DNA from 3 places in the Exiguobacterium sp. SH3S3 genome. Region 1 is predicted to be linked to each of the others. Evidence: predicted binding sites of a transcription regulator. Region 1 holds the regulator's gene; each other region holds the start of a gene.
The links. Region 1 encodes LexA, which represses DNA repair genes until DNA is damaged. Its sites were predicted from a motif close to CGAACATATGTTCG; they were not measured.
Positions count from the first base shown of each region.

Region 2: uvrB (excinuclease ABC subunit UvrB) is a predicted target of LexA. The motif match lies at 2,451-2,464, and genes of this name have one in related genera.
Region 3: EVJ28_RS02915 (Y-family DNA polymerase) is a predicted target of LexA. The motif match lies at 6,784-6,797, and genes of this name have one in related genera.

Region 1 is NZ_SJUU01000004.1:157,934-166,257, reverse strand. It holds gene tkt (transketolase) at 1-1,449, opposite strand, end outside; gene EVJ28_RS05730 (DUF896 domain-containing protein) at 1,649-1,882, opposite strand; gene EVJ28_RS05725 (YneB family resolvase-like protein) at 1,943-2,587, opposite strand; gene EVJ28_RS05720 (hypothetical protein) at 2,661-2,897, opposite strand; gene lexA (transcriptional repressor LexA) at 3,098-3,718, shown strand; gene EVJ28_RS05710 (metal-binding protein) at 3,718-4,158, shown strand; gene glnA (type I glutamate--ammonia ligase) at 4,262-5,602, opposite strand; gene EVJ28_RS05700 (MerR family transcriptional regulator) at 5,648-6,052, opposite strand; gene EVJ28_RS05695 (methionine gamma-lyase family protein) at 6,146-7,441, opposite strand; gene hflX (GTPase HflX) at 7,445-8,324, opposite strand, start outside.
Region 2 is NZ_SJUU01000002.1:291,357-299,680, forward strand. It holds gene uvrA (excinuclease ABC subunit UvrA) at 1-420, opposite strand, end outside; gene uvrB (excinuclease ABC subunit UvrB) at 421-2,397, opposite strand; gene EVJ28_RS03165 (sulfite exporter TauE/SafE family protein) at 2,541-3,398, shown strand; gene EVJ28_RS03170 (MIP/aquaporin family protein) at 3,497-4,204, shown strand; gene glpK (glycerol kinase GlpK) at 4,235-5,752, shown strand; gene EVJ28_RS03180 (PDZ domain-containing protein) at 5,790-6,926, opposite strand; gene EVJ28_RS03185 (S41 family peptidase) at 6,967-8,324, opposite strand, start outside.
Region 3 is NZ_SJUU01000002.1:237,195-245,518, reverse strand. It holds gene EVJ28_RS02945 (DUF6904 family protein) at 1-471, shown strand, start outside; gene EVJ28_RS02940 (HNH endonuclease signature motif containing protein) at 700-1,659, shown strand; gene EVJ28_RS02935 (hypothetical protein) at 1,712-1,903, opposite strand; gene EVJ28_RS02930 (NAD-dependent epimerase/dehydratase family protein) at 2,041-3,450, shown strand; gene EVJ28_RS02925 (SulP family inorganic anion transporter) at 3,591-5,147, shown strand; gene EVJ28_RS02920 (YolD-like family protein) at 5,144-5,473, opposite strand; gene EVJ28_RS02915 (Y-family DNA polymerase) at 5,470-6,765, opposite strand; gene secA2 (accessory Sec system translocase SecA2) at 7,019-8,324, shown strand, end outside.

The DNA of each region.
Region 1 (8,324 bases):
CATCAAGTGCTCGACCGGTTCGTGCGTCGGACCGTCTTCACCGACTGCGATCGAGTCATGCGTCAAGACGAATGTCGACGGGATTCCCATGAGTGCAGCGAGACGGACCGCTGGGCGGAGGTAATCCGAGAAGACGAAGAACGTTGCGCCATAAGGAAGTACGCCACCGTGAAGCGCCATCCCGTTGACAGCTGCCGCCATTGCGAATTCACGGACACCGAACCAGATGTTACGGCCGGCCGGATCTTCGTCGAAGTCAGCAGCGCCTTTAATCATCGTGTTGTTCGAGCCGGCGAGGTCAGCCGATCCCCCGAACAATGTCGGTACCGCTTTTGCGATCGCGTTCAAGACTTCTCCGCTCGTTTGGCGCGTCGCTTTTTTCGACCCGATTTCAAACGTCGGCAACTCGCTATCCCAACCTTCAGGAAGTTCGTTGTTCATCGCACGTTCGAACTGAGCACCGAGCTCAGGATGAGCCGATTTGTAGGCTGCGACGAGTTCGTTCCAATCCGACTCAGCTTTAGCGCCAGGCTCAACGACTTTATCGTTGAACAAGTCGTACACTTCGTTCGGGACGTAGAACGTCTCGCCTTCCCATTTATAGAACTGTTTCGTGAGTTCGATCTCTGCTTCTCCAAGTGGAGCGCCGTGTGATGCTGATTTACCTGATTTATTCGGTGAACCGAAACCGATGACGGTCTTCACTTCAATCATCGTCGGTTTCGACGTCTCAGCTTTCGCCTCGTCGATCGCTTTGGCGATCGTATCGATGTCCGTTCCATCCTCGACGCGAATGACTTGCCATCCGTAAGCGTTGAACCGATCTTCTACGCTTTCCGAGAACGACTTATGAAGGTCGCCATCAAGCGAGATGTCGTTTGAATCATACAAGACGACGAGTTTCCCGAGTTTCAAGTGACCGGCGAGCGAGGCAGCCTCGGCCGACACACCTTCCATCAAGTCACCGTCTCCACAGATCCCGAACGTATAGTGGTCGACCACGTTGAACTCATCGCGGTTGTATGTTGCTTCCAAATGTTTTTCAGCCATCGCCATACCTACAGCCATCGCAATCCCTTGGCCGAGTGGTCCCGTCGTTGCGTCTACACCTGCAGTGTGACGATACTCAGGGTGTCCTGGCGTCTTCGAGTCCATTTGACGGAACGACTTGATGTCGTCGAGTGAAAGGTCGTAACCAGACAAGTGAAGCAGCGAGTACAACAGCATCGAACCGTGTCCCGCTGAAAGGACGAACCGATCGCGGTTGAACCAGTTCGGGTTTTTCGGGTTGTGACGCATTTTGTCTGTCCAAAGCGTGAACGCCATCGGGGCCGCACCCATCGGCATACCTGGGTGACCTGAGTTCGCTTGTTGGACAGCATCAATCGAGAGCGTCCGAATCGAGTTAATCGCTAATAATTCTTTAGTAGTTGTTTCCACTAATTTCATCCTCTCTGTTGTTAAGAAAGTTTCTACCCGTCATATTTTAGCACACTCAATCGTGTGTCACAACTAATTAAATAGTATGTCACATTGGTTGGAATCGTTTACTTCCATACGTCTGTTTTCGAGGGAATGGTCGAACCTTATCGAGCTTCGTGTATAACAAACATGCACATCCTATACGAAATAGGATGTGCATTCGAGTTCATTCAGAACGGTGTCGGTTCTGTTCGTCTTTTAGTTTTTCTGGTGTCACGTCGTTGCCTTCCGGATCGACGACTTTCATGCCCATCATCTGGGATTTGAACGATTGACGGAACGCTTTTAAATATTGTTGACGTAACGCTTGTTGCTCGTCCATCTCTTGTTGTGACAAGCCGTCTGTCTTTGCCTTGTTGGCGAGGAAGTTAATCCGCTCCAATTGTTCGGGTGCTAACATGAGGTTCGCCCCCTCTCTACTGAATTTGTAGTTCTACTGTACAAAATCAGGGCGCAGGAATCAAGTTTCTGGCACTGCCACATGTTCCAAATAGCGACGGTTCACAGTCGCTTTCGAGACTTCGTAGCCGAATCCGCGGAGCGTGGCCGCGATTTCAGCGAAGGTGAGCCCCCGCTCCCGAAGTTGGACGATCTCCTCGATCGGCACTTCGATCCGGCTCCTCCCACCTTGGTCATGGTGCTGAATGTTGCGTTGCGGGTTGAAGCCGTTCGCGACCGCCCGGCGCATGCCGCGCGATATCTTGGCGTTATGAATCTTCCGTTGATACTCCTCGACGACGCTGACAATCTCAAGCACCATCTTTTCGGCGTCGGAGACGACGTATTCATCGGACGACTGCATCGTCAACAGCCGGACGTTATGCTTCATGAGCGTATGCAAGATGGCGATTTTTGCATTCCCCCGGCCGAGGCGACTGTCATCGCTCACGAGCACGGCATCGAGCTTTGACGCCGATACATGCTCTAACAGATCGAGCAGACCCGTCCGATTGACCTCGAAACCGCTCTCTTGTTCGGTGATCACATCGATCACTTCCGCATCGAGACGTTTGGCCATCTGTAACAATTCCGCTTCTTGCCTCGTGAGCGAGGTTTCCTGAGTTGACTTGTTCGTCGATACGCGACAATAAATGACGACTCGCATCTCGTCACTCCCTTTCTTTCCAGTCATCCTTTTACGATACACAGGATGAGCGGGTGTTCGCAATCCAAATCGATCATTCAGCGGCGAACCACGTCGTTTTCCGTTCTTCTTTTTCCGCACGTTCCGCTAACAGCTGGGCTTCGAGCGTTTCCGCTTCGTTGAACGCAACTTCTTGTTCGATACTTCTTTCGACCGTCATCATTGTCGGCTCGACAACTTCGCCTTGGCGAAACTCGCCGACTAAGTAAAAGGCGAACATCCCGAGCACTACCATTCCGACCAATATGAATCCGTTGATTGTATCTTTCATTTGAACCGCCTCCAAATATGAGAATATGCGTTCTTAGGAACGTCTGTTCGTTCATCTGTTCTCATCATAAAACAAGAACTTCTGTTCGGTCAAGAAAAAACGAACGAATGTTTGTACGCTCATATGTTCTTGTGTTAAAATAAATCCATAAAGAATAGGATGCGTTCGCAGGTTATTCGACATAAACGAGGTGAAATCCATTGAAAAAAATGTCAGCAAGACAGCAACAGATTCTTGATTTTATAAAAGCTGAAGTTCGGACGAAAGGTTATCCGCCGTCAGTCCGAGAAATTGGTGAAGCCGTCGGTCTCGCATCGAGCTCGACCGTGCACGGTCACTTGGACCGTCTTGAAAAACGTGGATTGATTCGGCGCGATAAGACAAAACCGCGTGCGCTCGAAGTGTTGAGCGAGGACGCCCCGTCTATCGAGGAGCGTGAGACGGTCATGTACGTCCCGGTTATCGGGAAAGTTACGGCCGGAACACCGATCACGGCGATCGAGAACGTGGAAGAACACTTCCCGCTCCCGGCCCATATCGTCGGTTCGGATAACGTGTATATGCTCTCCGTCTCTGGCGATTCGATGATCAACGCCGGAATCCTCGACGGAGACCGCGTACTCGTCAGACAACAGAACACGGCAGACAATGGAGAGATTGTCGTCGCGATGACGGACGAGGGTGAGGCGACCGTCAAACGGATCTACAAAGAGGCGTCGAAAGTCCGACTCCAGCCGGAGAACGATGAACTTGAGGCGATGTATTTCGATAACGTATCCATTTTAGGGAAGGTCATCGGTGTATACCGGACGATCCATTAATGGCTAGCGGCAAGACACATACGCGTACGAACCTCGTGGCAATCGGTGCTTTAGCGATTGCCACGCCTTTTATTGATGTCGATATCCCGACTACCCTTTTCCTCGGTGCGCTTATCGGGACGTTTTGGCTCTCCCCGGACCTCGATTTGAAATCGGATGCATACTATCGGTGGGGACCGCTGCGTGGCTTTTGGCTCCCTTACGTGAAGCTGATGCCGCACCGGTCTCCGCTGTCGCACTTGCCGGTGTTGAGCGATCTCATTCGTGTCATCTACCTTGGCTTCCCGCTCGCGCTCATCCTTACGTTCACTTCGTATGAAGCGGTTGTGAAGACGTGGCTCGACTTGAACGGCATCCCGTTCTTCCTCGGTCTCGTGTTCGCGACGACGCTCCATACGGCACTCGACTATGCGTCCACATTTTTCAAACGTGCGTTCTAATCGCAAAACAAGCGACCACTCAATTGCGAGTGGTCGCTTGTTTTGACTAAAAAAACGCCCGATCCAAGAAACTGGATCGAGCGTTTTTTCAAGTTCATTCGACTTAGTAGAGCGTCATGTACTGATCGCGTTCCCACTCCGTCACTTGCGTGCGGAACATGTCCCACTCGATCTCTTTCAACTCGAGGAAGTGTTCGCCGATGTGGTCACCGAGCGAATCCATGACGATTTTGTCGGCGCGGAGTACTTCGAGTGCGTCGAAGAGTGTCGCCGGAAGATCGTCGATGCCGTTCGCAACACGCTCTGGCTTGTCCATCACGTAGATGTTGCTGTCGATCGGTTTCGGTGCTTTCAAGTCTTTCTCGATGCCGTCAAGACCAGAAGCTAAGAGGGCCGAGAGCGCGAGGTACGGGTTCGCCGCCGGGTCGACCGAACGTACTTCGATACGTGTCGAGAGGCCACGGGCAGCCGGTACACGGACGAGCGGTGAACGGTTACGGGCGCTCCATGCGACGTAGCATGGTGCTTCGTATCCAGGCACGAGACGCTTGTACGAGTTGACCGTTGGGTTACAGATCGCCGTGAACGCACGTGCATGCTCGAGGATACCAGCTGTGAAGGCACGTGCCGTATCCGAGAGCTCCATGTCACCGTTCGGGTCGTAGAACACGTTCGTGTCGCCTTTAAAGAGTGACATGTTCGCATGCATCCCTGAACCGTTGACACCGAAGAGTGGTTTCGGCATGAACGTCGCGTGAAGGCCATACTTCGCCGCGATCGTCTTGACGACGAGTTTGAACGTTTGGATGTTGTCGGCAGTCGTTACCGCATCCGCGTATTTGAAGTCGATTTCATGCTGTCCTGGTGCGACTTCGTGGTGTGACGCTTCGATCTCGAAGCCCATGTTTTCGAGCTCGATAACGATTTCTTTACGGCAGTTCTCGCCTGAATCGACCGGTGCCAAGTCGAAGTAACCGCCTTGGTCGTTCAATTCGAGTGTCGGCTGTCCGTTCAAGTCTTTCTTGAAGAGGAAGAATTCTGGCTCTGGTCCGACGTTGAACGCTGAGAAGCCGAGCTTTTGCATGTGCTCGAGGTTGCGTTTCAAAATGCCGCGCGGGTCACCGCTGAACGGTGTGCCGTCCGGATTATAAATATCACAAATTAAGCGAGCGACTTTACCGCTGCCGTCTGTCCATGGGAAGACAACCCACGTGTTAAGGTCTGGATAGAGGTACATGTCTGATTCCTCGATGCGTACGAACCCTTCGATTGAAGAGCCATCGAACATCATCTTGTTATCAAGTGCTTTGTCCAATTGGCTGATTGGCACCTCGACGTTTTTAATCGTACCGAGGATATCCGTGAATTGAAGACGAATAAAGCGTACGTCCTCTTCTTGTGCGATCCGTTTGATGTCTTCTTTTGTGAACGTTTTTCTGGCCATGGTAAAAGTCCCCTCTCACATTGTGTAATGGTTTGTGTACTGGCGTCATCGATAAAAACGTGACAACTCTCCTTGGATGAGCGACGTTTTATTGAAACGACCAGCTTCTTGAAGCTGTGTTTTCAATAATTGATGTAACTCTTTCTCGGAAATCTTTGGCGGTTCGCTTGGCGGAGCCGCAGAAGCAGATTGTTCTGTCTCTTTGGCACCGTCGTTGTCGAGCATATGGCGAATCGCCGCCAAGTTGAAGCCTTGGTCAATGAAATCTTTGATTGCGAGCAAACGTTCGACATCATTAAAGGAATAAAGTCGTCGTTTCGATTCCGTCCGACTAGGCGAAACCAGACCCTGTTCTTCGTAATATCGAATCTGCCTGCCTGTCAGTTGCGTCAGATCTTGGACGATCCCAATCGGAAACAACGGGTTGGAGCGACGAAATTGATCGGCCATCCCTTACCCCTCCTTTTCTGTCTCACAATGTGAGAATAATACATGACAACTTTCCTGTCAATAGATGTTAAGAAAGTTAACATGACATTTCGGTTACAACGTTTGAGTTGAATTTTCACGGTCAAATGTGACGAGCCCTTTCGTCCGCAATTGGCTCAAGGCGAGCATTAACGCGACTTTCACGTGTGCATAGGTCAAGCCACCTTGGACGTATGCCGTGTACGGCGCCCGGAGTGGTCCGTCCGCTGAAAGTTCGATCGACGAGCCTTGGATGAACGTCCCGGCCGCCATGATGACGTCGTCCTCATAGCCTGGCATATAGGCCGGCACCGGCAGCGCGTGGGCGTTGACCGGGGACGCCATCTGGATGCTCTGACAGAACGCGATCATCTTGTCGCGGTCGCGGAACGTGACCGATTGAATCAAATCGGTCCGCCGTGACGTATAATGCGGATCGGTCTCAAAGCCGAGCAAGCCGAGCAGGCTCGCCGTCAAATGGGCCCCTTTCAACGCTTGGGCGACCGTGTGCGGCGCCATATAAAAGCCTTGATACATCTCCTGCAGCGAATAGAGCGACGGACCGGCCTCGCTGCCGATGCCTGGCGTCGTCATCCGGAACGAGCATCGTTCGATCAATGCTTTCGTTCCGGCGATATAGCCACCCGTCTTCGCCAAGCCACCGCCCGGGTTTTTAATGAGCGAACCGGCCATGAGGTCGGCTCCGACATGTGTCGGCTCAATCGTCTCGACAAATTCGCCGTAGCAGTTGTCGACGAAGACGAACACGTGCGGGTGCGCTGCTTTGATCGCCGCGATCGCCTCGCCGATTTCACGCACCGGGATGCTGCGTCGATTGGCGTACCCTTTCGAACGTTGGATGCCGACGAGCTTCGTCTCGGGGCGGATCCGTTCGATCGCAGTCGCGACATCGATTTGATCGTCTTTCAACTCGACCGTATCGTAGCCGACACCGAGTTCTTTCAATGAACCGCGGCCGTCGCCACGGATGCCGACGATCTCTTCGAGCGTATCGTACGGTTTACCCGTGATATACAAGAGTTCATCTCCCGGTAACAACACACCGAACAAGGCAATCCCGATCGCGTGTGTCCCCGAGATGATTTGCGGACGACAGAGGGCGAGTTCGGCCCCGAACACGTCCGCATAGATCGACTCGAGCGTGTCGCGCCCGATATCGTCATAGCCGTACCCGGTCGTCGGATTGAAATGAAAGTCCGACACTTTATGCTTCTTGAACGATTCGAGGACACGGTATTGGTTGAACTCCGCCGTTTCCTCGATCGCTTCAAAATAAGGTTTCACCCGTTGTTCCGCTTGCTTGACGAACGGGGCGAGTTCATCGTAATGCTCAATCTTTTCTTGCCACATCATTCACACCTCAAATGGTTTCAGCGTCGCATATAGACGCGTGTCTTCTCTCATATAACCGACAAGTTCGACCGAGCCGTCGTCAAGGAAGTTCTCCTCGAGCCGGTACATCGAATCTTTGGCCGGATGGTAATGTTCGAACGAGCTGACCGGCAAGACGACGTGCACTTTCGTCAACACGTCCGAAATCTTGTCCTCGATCGCGCCGATGAGCGTCTCGATATCGGCCGAGTCGAGCGCCGAGATGACGAGCGGTCCACCGACGAAGTCAGCCGTCAAGCGATCTTTCTTGTTGTACACTTCGAGCTGCGGCAACTCACTCGCGCCGAGATCGGACAAGACCGAATTGGTCGTATCGATCTGGTTCATGTAGTGCGGGTTCGACGCGTCGATGACATGAAGCACGAGGTCGGCTCCGAGCACTTCTTCAAGCGTCGAGCGGAACGCGGCGACGAGTTTCGTCGGCAAGTCGCGGATGAACCCGACCGTGTCGGTGATCAACACTTTCCCACCGCGCGGCAGTTCGAGCTCACGCGTGAGCGGGTCGAGCGTCGCGAACAGTTCATCCTGTTCATACGTGTCGGCATCGGTCAGACGGTTGAAGATGGTCGACTTGCCGGCGTTCGTGTAACCGACGAGCGCGACTTGGAACACACGGTTCTCTTTCCGGCGCACACGGTAGCGGTCACGGTGCGCGACCGTGCCTTCGAGTTGCTTCTTGATCTCATCGATGCGGCGCTTAATGTGACGGCGGTCACTTTCAAGTTTCGTCTCACCCGGTCCACGCGTCCCGATCCCGCCTCCGAGTCGTGACAACTGTGTGCCTTGCCCGATCAGGCGTGGGAGCAAGTAGTTCATCTGGGCGAGCTCGACTTGGAGCTTC
Region 2 (8,324 bases), on a different contig from region 1:
GACCATCTGTGAAATCGTCTGGCTTGAGATCTCGATGCCGTGGCGCGGACAGACGGGTTTCCCGATGCGGGCGAACAAGAGCCGTAAGTAGTCATAGATCTCCGTCACCGTCCCGACGGTCGAGCGCGGGTTACGGCTCGTCGTCTTCTGGTCGATCGAGATGGCCGGGCTCAACCCTTCGATCGTATCGACGTCCGGCTTGTCCATCTGTCCGAGGAACTGACGGGCGTATGCCGACAGGCTCTCGACGTAACGGCGCTGCCCTTCGGCGTAGATCGTATCGAATGCGAGCGATGACTTCCCTGATCCCGACAGACCCGTCAAGACGACGAGCTGGTCACGGGGGATATCGATATCAATGTTTTTCAAGTTGTTGACGCGCGCCCCTTTGATGACGATCGCATTTTTCTTTTCAGCCATTTAATTCCCTACCTTCAACTCCAAGATTAAGTCACGCAATTCGGCCGCCCGCTCGAACTGAAGGTCGCGGGCCGCTTGTTTCATTTCTTCTTCTAGTTTGCCGATCGCCGCCTCGCGCTCGTCTTGATTCATCGAGCTGAGCGACTCGAGCACGTCTTCTTCGGCAGCGACCGTCGCGCGAATGACGCCGCGCACTTCTTTACGGATCGTCTGCGGCGTGACGCCGTGCTCTTCATTGTATTCTTGCTGGATCGTGCGACGGCGGTCGGTCTCCCCGATCGCCCGTTTCATTGAATCGGTCATCTTGTCGGCGAACAGGATGACGTGGCCGTTCGAGTTACGGGCTGCCCGTCCGATCGTCTGGATGAGTGACCGGTCAGAACGGAGGAACCCTTCCTTATCGGCGTCGAGGATCGTGACGAGACTCACTTCCGGGATATCGAGACCTTCCCGCAGCAAGTTGATCCCGACGAGGACGTCGTATTTACCGAGCCGCAGGTCACGGATGATCTCGATCCGTTCGAGCGTTTTGATCTCGGAGTGCATATAGTTGACCTTGATGCCCGCTTCACGGAGATAGTCCGACAAGTCTTCGGCCATCTTCTTCGTGAGCGTCGTCACGAGGACGCGTTCGTCCTGTTTGATGCGGTCACGGATCTGGTCCATCAAGTAGTCGATCTGTCCTTTGATCGGGTGGATCTCGATCGTCGGGTCGAGTAGACCCGTCGGCCGGATGATCTGCTCGATCATGTTTGGTGTATGCTCGAGCTCGTACGGGCCCGGTGTCGCCGAGATGAAGATCGCCTGATTCAACTTCTTCTCGAACTCCTCGAACTTGAGTGGACGGTTGTCCTTGGCTGAAGGCAGACGGAAACCGTGGTCGACGAGCATTTGTTTGCGCGCCTGGTCGCCGTTGAACATCCCGCGGACTTGCGGCAATGTCACGTGTGACTCGTCGGCGATGAGCAAGAAGTCTTTCGGGAAGTAGTCGATGAGCGTGTACGGCGTCGCTCCTTCTTCCGTCAAGTTCAAATGACGCGAGTAGTTCTCGATGCCTGAACAGTAGCCCATCTCGCGCATCATCTCGAGGTCGTAGTTCGTCCGCTGCTCGAGACGTTGCGCTTCGAGCAGTTTGCCTTCTTCGCGGAACTTCTCGAGCTGTTGCTCGAGCTCGGCCTCGATGTTGACGATCGCCTTTTGCAGCTTCTCGTCGCGGGTGACGAAGTGGGATGCAGGGAAGATCGAGACGTGTTCACGGTCGGCGATGATTTCGCCGGTGAGCGGGTTCATCTCGCGGATGCGGTCGATCTCGTCACCGAAGAATTCGACGCGCAAGCACTGCTCGTCGCGTGACGCCGGGAAGATCTCGACGACGTCGCCGCGGACACGGAAGCGCCCGCGCTGGAAATCGATGTCGTTCCGTTCATATTGGATGTCGATCAGTTTGCGGAGCATCTGGTCGCGCCCCATCTCTTTGCCGACGCGGAGACTTAAGACGAGACTGTTATATTCTTCCGGGTTACCGAGACCGTATATACATGACACGGATGCGACGATGATGACGTCGTCCCGCTCGAACAAGGACGACGTCGCCGAGTGACGGAGCTTGTCGATCTCGTCGTTGATCGAGGCGTCTTTCTCGATGAACGTGTCGGTCGACGGCACGTACGCCTCCGGTTGATAGTAGTCATAGTAGCTGACGAAATATTCGACGGCGTTGTTCGGGAAAAACTCTTTGAACTCGGAATAGAGCTGGCCGGCGAGCGTCTTGTTGTGAGCTAAGACGAGCGTCGGCTTCTTCACTTCCTGGATGACGTTCGATACGGTGAACGTCTTCCCGGTACCGGTCGCACCGAGCAGCGTCTGGTAACGGTCGCCGCGATTGACGCCTTCGATGAGCTGGCGGATCGCCTCCGGCTGGTCGCCGGCCGGACTATATTCCGAATGTAATTCGAACGGAACATTGATCTTGTCCATGTATATTCCTCGCTTTCTGTTCCTTGCATATTGACTTGATTATAGCACATACACGAACAAATATTCGCTTCTGAGACGCTTCCCAAACCGCTCCCCGATTCGCTATAGTGAGGAGGAATCTAAACAGAAATGGGTGGGTCGTCATGTGGTCACTTCTCTTCATTCCGCTCGGCGCGGTCGTCGGCGCCTTGTCCGGTTTCTTCGGCATCGGGGGCGGTGTCATCATCGTCCCGGTGCTCTTGTTCAACGGATACTCGGCGGCCGAGGCGGTCGCGACGTCACTTTTGTTCGTCGTCGGGACGAGCCTGGCCGGCGCGAAGAAGCACTCGTCGCTCGGCAACGTGTCGTGGTCGACCGGTCTCACGGTCGGTCTGACCGGCGCCGTCACTGCGCAGCTGTCGAGCCGGCTTGTGCTCTCGATCTCCGGGACGTATGATTGGTTGCTGAATGTGTTCTATTTGCTTATCCTTTCTTATTTTGCCGTTACGCTTCTAAAGAAAACATCGAAGCCGTCGAAACGGAAAAAATCCGGATTTGCCGCAAGTTTCTCCATCGGTGCGATCGCCGGACTCTTGTCGGCGCTCCTCGGCATCGGCGGCGGTTTTATCATCGTCCCGCTGCTCGTGAGTTGGCTCGGGTTTTCGACGCACCGTGCCGTCGGGACGAGTCTCGCCGCCGTCCTGTTCATCTCGCTCGGCGGGCTCAGCGGTTACCTGCCGTCGCTGTCGCTCGATTACGTGGCCCCGATCGCCTTGGTGACGGGTGCTTTCATCGGTGCCCCATTCGGTGCAGCGCTCACGAATCATTATCGGGACCACGAGATTTCAAGACGGCTCGCTTGGCTCTACTTGGCTGTCATCACCTCGATCGTGCTCGACCTCGGGGCGACATGGTGGACACCGTTGTCTTATGCGAGCTTGAGTACCCTTGCTGTATTTCTCGTCGGCATCAGCATCGATTTTTCCAAACGATTTACCAGTCCGAACCACTTTTCTCGTTGAGAAGTGGTTTTTTCAATATCTTGGTTTCGAAGCGCTTTCATTTAGGGGATATAAAAAAGTGGTAAGTCAACTCTAATACGAAAGGAAGGGAGTATCACATGTCAGCATTTGTCAGCGAAATCATCGGTACGATGCTACTCGTCTTGCTCGGTAACGGTGTCGTCGCCGGCGTCGTCCTCCGCCACTCGAAAGCCGAGAACGGCGGCTGGATCGTCATCACGTTCGGTTGGGGTCTCGCCGTTATGGTCGGGGTGTACGCCGCAGGTATTTACGGAGGTGCGCACATCAACCCGGCCGTCACGATCGGACTCGCCACGAGCGGGGTATTTCCATGGGCCGATGTGCCACTGTATATCCTTGCCCAGCTCATCGGGGCGTTCATCGGGGCTTGCCTCGTCTACGCGCACTACAAACCGCACTACGACGCGACCGAAGACCAAAGCGCGAAACTTGCGACGTTCTCGACCATTCCAGCGATCCGGAACACACCGTTCAACTTGATCTCAGAGATCATCGGGACGTTCGTCCTTGTCTTCGCGTTACTGTCGTTCGGCGCCAACACGTTCGCCGACGGGTTGAATCCACTCGTCGTCGGTTTCTTGATCGTCTCGATCGGTCTCTCGCTCGGTGGAACGACCGGTTATGCGATCAACCCGGCCCGTGACCTTGGACCGCGGATCGCGCATACGATACTCCCGATTAAAAACAAAGGGACGTCCGACTGGGGCTATTCATGGATTCCAGTCATCGGACCGATCATCGGCGCTGTCATCGCCGCGTTGCTCTATGGTATCCTCGTCCCATAATCACCCTAACTTCTAAGGAGGCACATTCATATGGACAAAGAAAAACGGTATATTTTAGCAATCGACCAAGGTACGACCAGTTCACGGGTCATCATCTTCGACCACGACGGCAAGATCGTCACGACCGCTCAACGCGAGTTCAAGCAGTACTTCCCGAAACCAGGCTGGGTCGAGCATAACGCCAACGAGATTTGGGGTTCGGTCCTCGCCGTCATGGCCGAGGCGTTCGGTTCGGCCGACATCGACCCGAAAGAAATCGCGGCCATCGGCATCACGAACCAACGGGAGACAACAGTCGTCTGGGAGAAGTCGACCGGTAGACCTGTCTACAACGCCGTCGTCTGGCAATCGCGTCAGACTGCCGGCATCTGTGACGAATTGAAAGCAGCGGGCCATGCGGATTTGTTCCGTGACAAAACCGGCCTCTTGATCGATGCTTACTTCTCGGGGACGAAAGTGAAATGGATCCTCGACAACGTCGAAGGCGCCCGTGAGAAAGCGGAAGCGGGAGACTTGTTGTTCGGAACGATCGACACGTGGCTCATCTGGAAGCTCTCGGGCGGTCTCGCGCACGTCACCGACTACTCGAACGCGTCACGGACGCTCATGTACAACATCTACGAGCAGAAGTGGGACGATGAGTTGCTCGACATCCTCACCGTACCGAAGTCGATGCTGCCTGAAGTCAAGCCATCGAGTGAAGTATACGCCCACACGATCCCGTACCACTTCTTCGGGTTCGAAGTCCCGATCGCCGGCGCGGCCGGTGACCAGCAGGCCGCCTTGTTCGGCCAAGCCTGCTTCGAGTCAGGCGAAGGGAAGAACACATACGGAACGGGTTGCTTCATGCTTATGAACACGGGAGAAGAAGCCGTCAAGTCGGACCACGGTCTGTTGACGACGATCGCCTGGGGCTATAACGGAAAAGTCGAGTACGCGCTCGAAGGATCGATCTTTGTCGCCGGATCGGCCATCCAGTGGCTCCGTGACGGGATGCGTATGCTCAAGTCGGCGAAAGATACGGAACAGTATGCGAACCGTGTCGACACGACCGACGGGGTCTACGTCGTCCCGGCCTTCGTCGGACTCGGTGCCCCGTATTGGGACTCGGACGTCCGAGGCGCCATCTTCGGGCTCACCCGCGGTACGGAAAAAGAACACTTCGTCCGGGCGACGCTCGAATCGCTCGCCTATCAGACACGCGACGTCTTGACGGCGATGGAGCAAGATTCCGGCATCGCATTGAAGACGCTCCGCGTCGACGGTGGTGCGGTCAACAACGACTTCCTCATGCAGTTCCAAGCGGACATCTTGAACGTACCGGTCGAACGTCCGGAAGTGAGTGAGACGACGGCGCTCGGCGCCGCCTACCTCGCCGGACTCGCCGTCGGGTTCTGGAAAGACCAGAACGAGATCAAGCAGCAATGGAAACTCGACCATCAGTTCGAACCGAACATGGATGAAACGCATCGTGAAGAGCTCTACAAAGGCTGGCAACACGCCGTCGAAGCGACAATGGGCTTCAAACCATCAAAACTTGAAGTCTAAACACAAGCAAGGGAGCATCCGCGACGGATGCTCCCTTTTATAATTTCCGTAAGCGCAAGCGCGGGCTCATCGGTTCCCCGACGAACAAGATCCCGAGCTCGTGCGGGTCGGCCTCATACATCGCCCGTTGCACGAAGCGGATATCCCCGTTCAAGTTGAGCACTTCGAGCTTGATGTACGGCTTATGGAGTTGAAGCGCCTCATAAAAGCTGCTCCCTCCGGTGATGACCGTACCGTTCACTTTGTAGATCGACTCACCTGGAACGAGCTGCATCGTCTCCCCCGGCGAACCCGGAAGCGTATCGATGATGACCGCCCCGCGGTTCCCGTTCAGGAAGACCGGTGTCGTGCCGCGATTCTCGCGTTTGATGAGCTGCAAGGCGAACTCGTACAAGACGAACAGACCGATCAACACATAAGCGACGTACGGGACGTCGAGGACGTACGACCCGGCAAACAGGCCGAGCGCGACCACTGCGAGCAAACCGCGATACAGGCTCAAGCGGCCGAGCAGCGTTCCCGGCAGTGCCCCGGTCGATAGCAGGCTGACCCCGATCGGGATCGGCAAGATGACCGGCACCGAGAAGTCGAGCCCGAACGAAGGCGGTAAAAAGACGATGAGCGGAAAGAACCAAATCCGCTTGACGACGTGTCCACCGATGAACTGGCCGCGCTTCGACAAGATGAGCGTCGGTGACGTCTCTTTGGTTCCGTTCCAACGAAGGAGGATCGCTTCGGCGAGCGTGACGATGCCGAACACGAGCGCATACACCGGCCACTCGACGTCGGCGAGCCGGTCGACCCAATCCGTGAGCCCCGCGAGCGAGACAACGTCACGCAGACTGATGACCACGAGCATGATCAGGAACGGAAACGCCGGACTCATGAAGCGCGGATGCATCGTCAAGACGATCAGGGCGTAGAGGACGGTGAACGTGATGACCCACTCGAAGTTGACCGTCGTCTCGAGCAAGACGGTCGCTACCGTTCCGAGGACCGCGAGCAACAGACTCGGCCACACAAAGTGGCGCCAATCTGACTTTGGCGAGCGTCGGCGCGACCGGAACATGCTTCGCTCTCGTTTAATGCGCGTCATAGATATGTAAGCGAGGGCGACGAACGTCGCCCAGAGCAGCGGACTACCTAACAAGGTCAACAAAGCGGTAAAACTCATTCGTAGAACGTCCACACTTGTCCAATCCTTTCCCTAATCCTTATTTTGCGGCTTCTTCAAGTGCCCGGTTCAACTGGGCATCGTTCGCCTCGTCTTGGATGACTTCAAGCAACCGTGACTCGAGCGCGGACGCTGTCGCTTCATTGACGACCCCGTCCTCCGCCAAGTTGTTGTCGGCTTGGAAGTCCGAGACCGCCTGTGCCATCGTGTCACCAAAGTAACCCGGCTGACCGCCCGGCGCGTAACCGATCCCGGTCAACACCGTATGCAGGTTCGACACCGTCTCGCCGTAGTCCCCGACTTCGAGCGCATCCTCTTCCGCGAGGATGCGGTTGACCCCGAAGTAATCCGGTTGATCGACCTCAACGTCAGGCTCGATACCCGTCTCGTTGATCCAGTTGCCGTCCGGTGTGAGCCATTTGCTCGTCGTCAGCTTCAAGTTGCTGCCGTCTTCCAAGTCGAACGCCGTCTGGACGACGCCTTTCCCGAACGTCGCATTGCCGATAATCGTCGCACCGGCGCCTTCTTTGAGCGCACCGGCCAAAATCTCGGACGCCGAGGCCGAGCCTTCGTTCGTCAAGACGAACAAATTGTACGGCTTCGCCTCACGGGCGCGTCCGTTTTGGGATTGACGTTCGCCGTCGGCGTTCTCGATCTGAACGACCGGCTTGTCCGTCGGGACGAACCCTTCGGTCATCGCGATGACGGCCGGCAAGAGACCACCCGGGTTACCGCGGACGTCGATGATCAAGCTATCGATATTCTCTGCTTCGAGCGTCTCGAGCTGCTCTAAAAACTCATCGGCCGTCGGCTCTGAGAACTGGGTCACTTCGAGATAGCCAATCTTTTTGCCGTCCTGCTCTTTCACTTCCGAGTAAACCGTCTCGATCGGGATCGTATCCCGTGTGATCTCGTAGTCGGCCTCTTGCCCGCCGCGACGGATCATCAGCGTGACAACAGTTCCTTTTTCGCCACGGATGAGCTGGACCGCCTCTTCGACGGCCATCCCTTCGATCGATTCGCCGTCGACCGCGGTGATGATATCCCCTGGGCGAAGACCTGCCGCCTCGGCTGGTGCGCCTTTGATTGGAGCGACAATCAAGATGTCTTCTCCTTTCTTCTCCAAAGTCGCGCCGATTCCTTCAAAGCTCGACTCGATCGAGTCGGTGAACTGTGACGTTTCTTCCGCGTCGAGGAAGTCCGAGTACGGGTCATCGAGCGCTGCCGTCATACCGTCAAGGGCACCGGTCAACAAGTCTTCTTCCGAGATGTCCTTTAGCGAGTGCGTCTCGATCAAGCTGCGGACTTGTTCGACCTTGTCCCAACCTTCTGCTTTCGGTTGGATCGGTAACCTCGTATCGGTGAACGCCATCGTCGCCAGGCCTGCACCGGCCCCTG
Region 3 (8,324 bases), on a different contig from region 1:
CTTGTAGGGCCAAAACAAAATTTGAATCTTGCATTTGAAACACTATGGCCAGAAATGCTTTACGTTGTCTTTTCATTAGAAACATTTATTAGAGATTATCAGAAAACTTCAAAGGCCACTATTTGGGATCCGCATGTTACACAGGCGCGTATTTTGCAATCTGCAATTTTTAAATTGGTGGAAGAAACGGTTACATCAAGACAGTTCACAAGCTTTAAAAAATGGATTACCGAAAATAGTGTAGAGAGTATTTTATTTACGCAATATATTGATTACTTAAACAGTAAGTGGAACGAGATGGATTTAGAGAAACGCAAAAAGAATTTTAATATTTTCGCGAAACGAACATGTCAGCTAACCCCAGATTATGAGCGCCAAAAAAGGCTGGTTATAGAAGCAGCAATCGAGCATAGGTGTCATCCTTCAGAAATTCATTTCCCATCTGAATTTTATAGTCATCTGGAGTGGTAAGTGCTATTTGAAATGATATTTTGTCAAATTAAGCATCAAATACCCTTCGCGAAAGCTTCGTGGCAGCTAAACTATTTGTCACGGTTTGTTCGAACTGTCACCGTATGTTGCATTGAGTGAGACCATGGTTATCGATTGAAAAGTTGTCATCTATGTTACAATACGATCCTTAAAACGAATTGAATCTGTTTATCTACAATTAGTTAGTTCTGAAAAGTGGTGAACATAATGGGCTGGAATTTAGAAATCGCTGAAGCGAAAAGCGAGTATTTAACAGAAACCGACTTATGGCGCTATACACAACAATTTCTCATGAACGCGACACATACGACGACGTACAAGCATATGCTCATGAAGGCGTTGCTCGAATGCACGACCGAATTAAGCGATTCCGGTGTGGTGACGTTCCAGCAAATTTCGAGGCATGTGACGAAGATGTATTGGAATTTGATTGTGACGAACGGGTTGCGACAAGTGAATCAAATTGGGAAATTGAGCTCGGTCGAAAAAACGATGCTCACGTTTCAAGCGACACACGAAATTCCGTCCACTTGGAACTTTGACCGCCTGCCGGATGAGCAGCAACAACAATTGACTCGGAACGTGAATCAGTTTTATAAGAAGTATGTGTATGGCTCGTTCTATACTGCGTTCGATGGGACCATCTATTCATTTAATCGGAAAGAAGAGTGGATCAAACTCGTGCCAAGCTATATCGTCTTTTTTGAAAAGTACAAGCGAGTATTGATGAACGTCACGAACTATCAACTCGCTGTCTTCTTAGAAAAATACAATACGCGCGAGGCGATGGAGCAGATTTTGAGTAAAATTGAGTTCGTCTCGGCACGAAAATCGCTCGATGAGTTTAAGCAAATCTTACTCAGCCACGGTCATCCCGTCTGTTTTTATTGCATGAAGCCGCTGAGACAGATTCATGTCGACCACTTTATCCCGTGGTCATACATGCAGAATGATGTATTATGGAACTTTGTCTTGGCATGCCCGAGTTGCAACACGAGTAAAAACAACCGAATGGCGAAAATTGATTATCTGTATGCGCTTGTGGAACGAAATCAGGAGTTGCGAGTGGCCGAGCAGATGAGCACGTATAAAGAGACCAAACTGATTCATCTGTATGACTATGCGGTCCAAAATGGGTTTGAAGCCAACTGGGCACCGAAAACATAAAACGAGTCGAACCTTCCTAAACAGGTTCGACTCGTTTACGTTTATTTGATCCTCACCACAAGTTGAATAGATCCGCAACAATCGCAGCACTTCCATCTTGGAACATGAACAAGCCGAGCGCGATCAACAGACCTCCGATGATGAGTGTGCCGAACCGCATGAGCGCGTTCGTGTTCTTTTTAAATAAACCGCGAATCACGAGCCATCCACCGATCAACAGCATCAAGAAATACCAAAAGCCCATAGCCAGTCCTCCTCTGCCTGTAGTTGAGTCTAGTTTACATAAATTTTCCAGTACATACTGTAGGGCGCGCGACTGATTTAATCTCAGCCTAAGACGGGTACATTACCTCTATGTGCAAATGAAGGGGAGTGACCACTATGCGAAAAACCATCGTCATCGCGGGCGCGAGCGGCTATATCGGCTCGAACGTGATGGAGCATTTAAAAGAAGAATATGACATTATCGCCTTGTCTCGCTCGACGAAAAACAAGGAAGACGAGGACCACATCACATGGCGGTCGTGCGACTTGTTCTCGTATGAACAGACGCGCGAGGCGTGCGAGGGAGCGGACTATGCGATGTTCCTCGTCCACTCGATGATCCCGGACGGCGGGTTGACGCAGGCGACGTTCGAAGACATGGACGCGCTCATCGCTGACAACTTCGCCCGGGCAATGAGCGCGAACGATATCGAGCAGATCGTCTATTTGAGCGGCATCATCCCGAAAGAGTCGAAGACGTTGTCGCGTCACTTGAAGAGCCGACTTGAAGTCGAACGCATCCTCGGCGGGCAAGGCGTGCCGGTGACGACGATCCGGGCTGGGCTCATCATCGGTCCGGAAGGCTCGTCGTTTCCGATTCTCGCGAAACTCGTCAAACGACTCCCGGTCATGATCCTCCCGAACTGGACGAAGACGGAGACACATCCAATTGATTTGCGAGAAGCGGTCCAAGCGCTCATCTCGGTCGTCGGGGCCGAGTCGCTGTACGACCATCATATCGACATCGGTGGTCCGGAAGTGATGACGTATCGAAAGATGATCGAAGATACGGCTGACGTCATGGGTAAGCGTCGCGTCATGATCGACTTCCCGTTCCCGACGATCAAGCTGTCACGGCTTTGGGTCATGGCTGTCACCGGTGAGCCGAAAGACACCGTCTATCCGCTCGTCGAGAGCATGGATCACGCCATGGTCGCCAAAGACACGGACGGCGTCAAGCAAGGTGAGATCCCGTTCAAGGAAGCGGTCGAACACGCGCTCGAGGAAGAAGAGAAGCAGAAGTCGGCCGGCAAGACGAAAAAAGCGCCACAACAGTATACGGTCCGCTCGATCCAACGCTTCGGTCTGCCGGACGACAAGTCGGCTGCCTGGATGGCCGACGAATATTTCGAATGGCTCGGGCGGATCGCGTATCCGCTCATCCAGACGACGAAAGAACAGGATGATTGGGAGATCGCGCTTTTGCGCCCATCACTCGTCGCACTCCATCTGTCGCTTGAAGATGCGGCGACGGACGACATGGCATCGTTCGAGATCGACGGGGGACTGTTCGCGAAGCTGACCGAGGACGATAAAACCGGCCGCCTCGAGTTCAGGCGGCTCCCGGACTCGAACGAGGGGCTTATCGCCATCCATGAGTTCGTGCCGGCCATGCCGTGGTGGTTCTATACGAAGACGCAGGCGAAAGCCCACCTCGTCGTCATGTGGCTATTCGGCCGCCACGTTCGCTTGCTTGGGGAAGATGCGGACGAGGGTGACCAAGTCGTCGAAGCACCGACGAATTAACGAAGACGTGTCCATCGCGTGATGGATACGTCTTTTTGGTTTGTCGATTATGTAAACGTTTCTTCTGTGACGTTTACAAGAAGTGGTGACAGGCGTACACTGAACTTGTTTTCGAACTAATGGAAAGAAGGAATGCAAGAATGGACAACTTCATGACAACACGAGAGGCGTGGCAAAAAGACATCTCGGCCGGGATCACCGTCGGGGTCGTCGCCGTGCCGCTCGCGATGGCGTTCGCGATCGCCTCGGGCGTCGGACCGGTGTACGGGCTCTATACGGCCATCATCGCCGGCATCCTCGTCAGCCTGTTCGGCGGCTCGACGTTCCAAATCGCCGGACCGACCGGCGCTTTCATCCCGATCGTCTCGGGCGTCATGCTGGCGCATGGCTACGAAGGGCTGCTCGTGACGACGTTTCTCGCCGGGATTTTGCTGTTCCTCATGAGCGTGCTCCGCGTCGGCCGGCTCATCCGCTTCATGCCGCGCGCCGTAACGATCGGCTTCACGGCGGGGATCGCCGTCGTCATCTTCGTCGACCAGCTCGATGAACTGTTCGGCATCACGTTCGAGAAGGCGCCGCACTTCCATGAGAACGTCCTAAAACTCGTCACGTCACTCCCCGAGGCGAGTCTTTGGCCTGTTTTCATTGCCGCCATCGGTTTTCTGACGCTCTGGCTCGTCCCGAAACTGCCGGTCCGGTTGCCGCTCTTGCTCATGGCGATGCTCGTGCCAACGTTTATCAGCCTCGTCATCCCAGGGGAGGTCGCGACGATCGGCAGCGCCTACGGTGGCATCCCGAGCGGACTGCCTGACTTCAACTGGCTCACGATCGACCTCGACTTGATCGCGACGCTGCTCCCATCGGCGTTCGCCATCGCCTTCCTCGGGGCGCTCGAGTCGCTGTTGTCAGGTGCGGTCGCGGACGGCATGGCCGGCACGAAGATGAACCCGGACAAGGAACTGTTCGGGCAAGGGCTCGCCAACGTCGTCGTCCCGTTCTTCGGCGGCATCCCGGCGACAGGTGCGATCGCCCGGACGGCGACGAACATCCAAGCAGGGGCCGTCAGCCGCCGCTCCGGTGTCATCCACGGGTTGACGGTGCTCCTCGCCGTACTCGTGTTGGCACCGCTCGCGAGCTACGTCCCGCTCGCCGCCCTCGCGCCGATCTTGATGCGCGTCGCCTGGAACATGTCGGAGCGGCACCACGTCTTCGAGATGCTCAAACATCGCTCCGCCGAGTCACTCGTCTTGCTTGTCACGCTCGGCCTGACCGTCTTCGTCGACCTCGTCGTCGCCGTCGAGGTCGGGGTCATCTGTGCGCTCGCCTTGTTCGCGAAACGGATGGCCGATACGATCGACGTCCGCGAACAGACGGAACGTTACGTGACGCGCGACGGCCAAGTCGTCTTCAGCGTCGAAGGGCCGCTCTTCTTCGGGGCGATCGAGATGTTCGAGCACGTCCTGCAACAGATCCATAACGAGCCCAACGTGTTCATCTTCAACTTCCATCGCTGTCCGGTCATCGATGTGACGGCGGTCGAAGAAGTCCGCCGGGTCGTCCGGGAACTGAAAGCGGCGGATCGTCGTGTCGTCTTCGCCCACTTATCGGAACCCGTGCGGCAGACGCTCGACCATTACGGCGTCCTTGACGGGATTGCGACGTTCGAGACGACGCAAGACGCGATTGACGCGTCTTAACGGACCGACAGGATGTGGCCGAACGGGATGCGGCGCACGTCCGTGTCGAACAGTTCGACTTCGCGTTCGGCGTAATAGATGGCATGAACGTAGCCACGCATAGAGCGGGCGAGACCATCCTCGAACAACGTCAGTTCGACTTGATCGCCTTCCCGGATGGCCCGTTCGAGTTCGGTCTGCCACAGATAAAGGAGTTGCTCGTCGATGTCGGGCAGCTCGATCTTTTGGACGTGGGCGTAATATTTTTTGAGCAGCGCCACGTGTTCGGGCATGAGAAACGGGATCCACTTCAATTCACCGCGGTCTTTGTAGCGGGTTTGGCTCATGACGGTTCACCTCCTTGTTTATGTCCGCCGATCAGGCGTTGCCGCGTGCGGAGCGGACTGTCTTTCAGTAGACTCGATGCCGGACGGATCGTGCCGCGGCCGAAGCGGACGTTCAATTGATCGACGAGGTCTAAAAAGTCGAACCGACGGGCCCGGGCCCATTCGTCCTCGAACAACGACAGCTGGATGTGGTCGCTCCGGGGCTCGAGCTTGCCGAGGGCGACCGAGACGTAACGGACCGCCTCCGTCTCGTCCCACGCCTCAAGAAACAGTTGGAACAGGACCGGCAAAAACTCACGCTCGTCCGCTGTGAAGCGGGCGAGCTTTTTTTGTTTGCTGAAGCCGCGCCGCTCGCTCGTCCGAGTGTAGCGGACACCGAGATGGATGTTGCCGCCGACGAGTCCCGACTGCCGCGTCCGCATCCCGACCTCGACGGCGATCGCCTGCAAGACGAGTCGGATCGAACTTTCCGTCGTATAGTCTTTCATGAGCGTGATGCCGTGGCCGATCGTCCGGGGCCGTTGGCGTTTCGCCCCGAACAGCGAACTCGCCGGCAGGATCGTCGGCGACTCGTCGATGCCCCAGGCGTGGTGCCACAGCTCGGCGCCGATGACACCGAACTTATCGTGCAACACGTCGAGCGGATAACGGGCCAGGTCGCCGATTGTGTCGATGCCGAGCCGATGGAGATGGACCGCCATCTTCGCCCCGACGCCCCACATCTTCTCGATCGGCGCCGGATGGATCAATCGTTCGACGTCGTGGAGGGCACAACTGGCGACACCGGTCTTTTTGCCATGCAAGTCGAGGACGAGTTTGGCGAGGACGTTGTTCGGTCCGATCCCAATCGTGACCGGGACGCCGGTGTAGCGGAAGACGGTCGAGCGGATGAGGCGGGCGACGTGGTCATCGTTCCCGAACAAGCGCTCCGTCCCCGTCAAGTCGACGAGCGTCTCATCGACCGAGTAGACGCGGATCGCCTCAGGCGGTGCGAACTGGTGCAGGATGTGGACGATTTGCACCGATACGTTCAAGTAGTGGCTCATCCGGGCCTCGGCGTAGAGGACGTGCCGTCGTTCATGCCAAGGCAGGCGGTCGATGTGAAAGCGCCGGGAGCCGGTCTTGATGCCGAGCCGTTTCAGCGGCGGGGTCGCGGCGAGGACGAGGGCGCCGCTGTCCTGTAAGTTCGATAAGACGACGAGCTTCGCCTTGTACGGGTTCAAGTTACGGGCTGCGCACTCGCAGCTGGCATAAAATGAGACGCTGTCGACACAGAAGATCCGCCGGCGCATGATTCCATCTCCTTTTTACGAACAAATGTTCTGTTTTTCTTATCGTATCACGGTCTCAAACCGTCTCAAATAGAAAAATGAAAATAAACTTGTAAATATATTTTGAAATTTACCCAATTTTTATAGGAATTTCACAATTTAAAAACCATCTTTTAGGAAGTTTTCGTAAAAAAGTCTCCGAAATGAGCAAAATTTCGCTATAATAGACGGGTATGGATTTGACAATGACTGTGAACTAAATGGAGGCTACAACGTGATTCAGTTTGTAAAGCAATTGACGAATGACCAGAGCCGGCGCTTGAAAGGCTATCAGCGACGCGTCGACCGGATCAACCAATTAGAGACAACGATGCAGGCGCTCTCGGACGACGAGATGCGCACATATACCGAAACATTGAAAGCAAAAATCGCCGACGGCGCCAAAGTCGATGATGTCGCCGAAGAAGCGTTCGCCCTCGTCCGTGAGGCGGCGGTGCGTGTCTTAGGCATGCGTCACTATGACGTCCAGCTCATCGGCGGGTTCGCCCTCCTCGAAGGGAACATTTCCGAGATGCCGACCGGAGAAGGGAAAACGCTCGTCGCCGCGCTCCCGAGTTACGTCATAGCACTCGAAGGCAAAGGCGTCCACGTCATCACCGTCAACGAATATCTCGCGACGCGTGACGCGAAACAAATCGGGCAGATCCACGATTTCCTTGGTCTCTCGGTCGGGTTGAACGTTCCTGAGATGGAACAGAGCGACAAGCACGCTGCTTACCAGGCCGACATTACATACGGCGTCGGGACCGAGTTCGGGTTCGACTACTTGCGTGATCACTTGGTCGGGTCACCGGAAGAGCGCGTCCAGCGCCCGTTCCACTTCGCCATCATCGATGAAGTCGACAGCATCTTGATCGACGAGGCGAAGACGCCGCTCATCATCGCCCAAAAAGACCGCTCGCACATCCGCTTGAAGGAGTTGGCGCAACGTGTCGTCACCGAGCTCGACGAGGCGGACTACGAAGTCGACCTCGAATCGAAATCGACGGCGCTCACTGACTCCGGAATCTTGAAAATCGAAGACATGTTCGCGGTCGACAACTTGTTCAGCGCCGAGCATCAAGTGCTCTATCACTACCTCGTCCAAGCGCTCCGGGCGAACGTCTTGTTCGAACTCGACGTCGACTATATCGTCAAAGAAGACAAAATCGAGCTCATCGACTTGTTCACGGGACGGATCATGGAAGGACGCAGTCTGTCGGAAGGGCTTCATCAGGCGCTCGAGGCGAAAGAAGGCGTCACGATCACCGAGGAGAACAAGACGACGGCCGAGATCACGATTCAGCATTATTTCCGGATGTATCCGCTCATCGGCGGTATGACCGGGACGGCCCAGACGTCTCGCCAAGAGTTTTTGAAGACGTACAACATGGACGTCGTCCAAGTGCCGACGAACCGGCCGCGTTTGCGCGAAGACAACCCGGACCGTATCTTCATGACGGTCGACCAAAAGTATGCGGCCGTGACCGACAAAGTCGTCGAGCTGCATGAGACGGGACGCCCGGTGTTGATCGGCACGA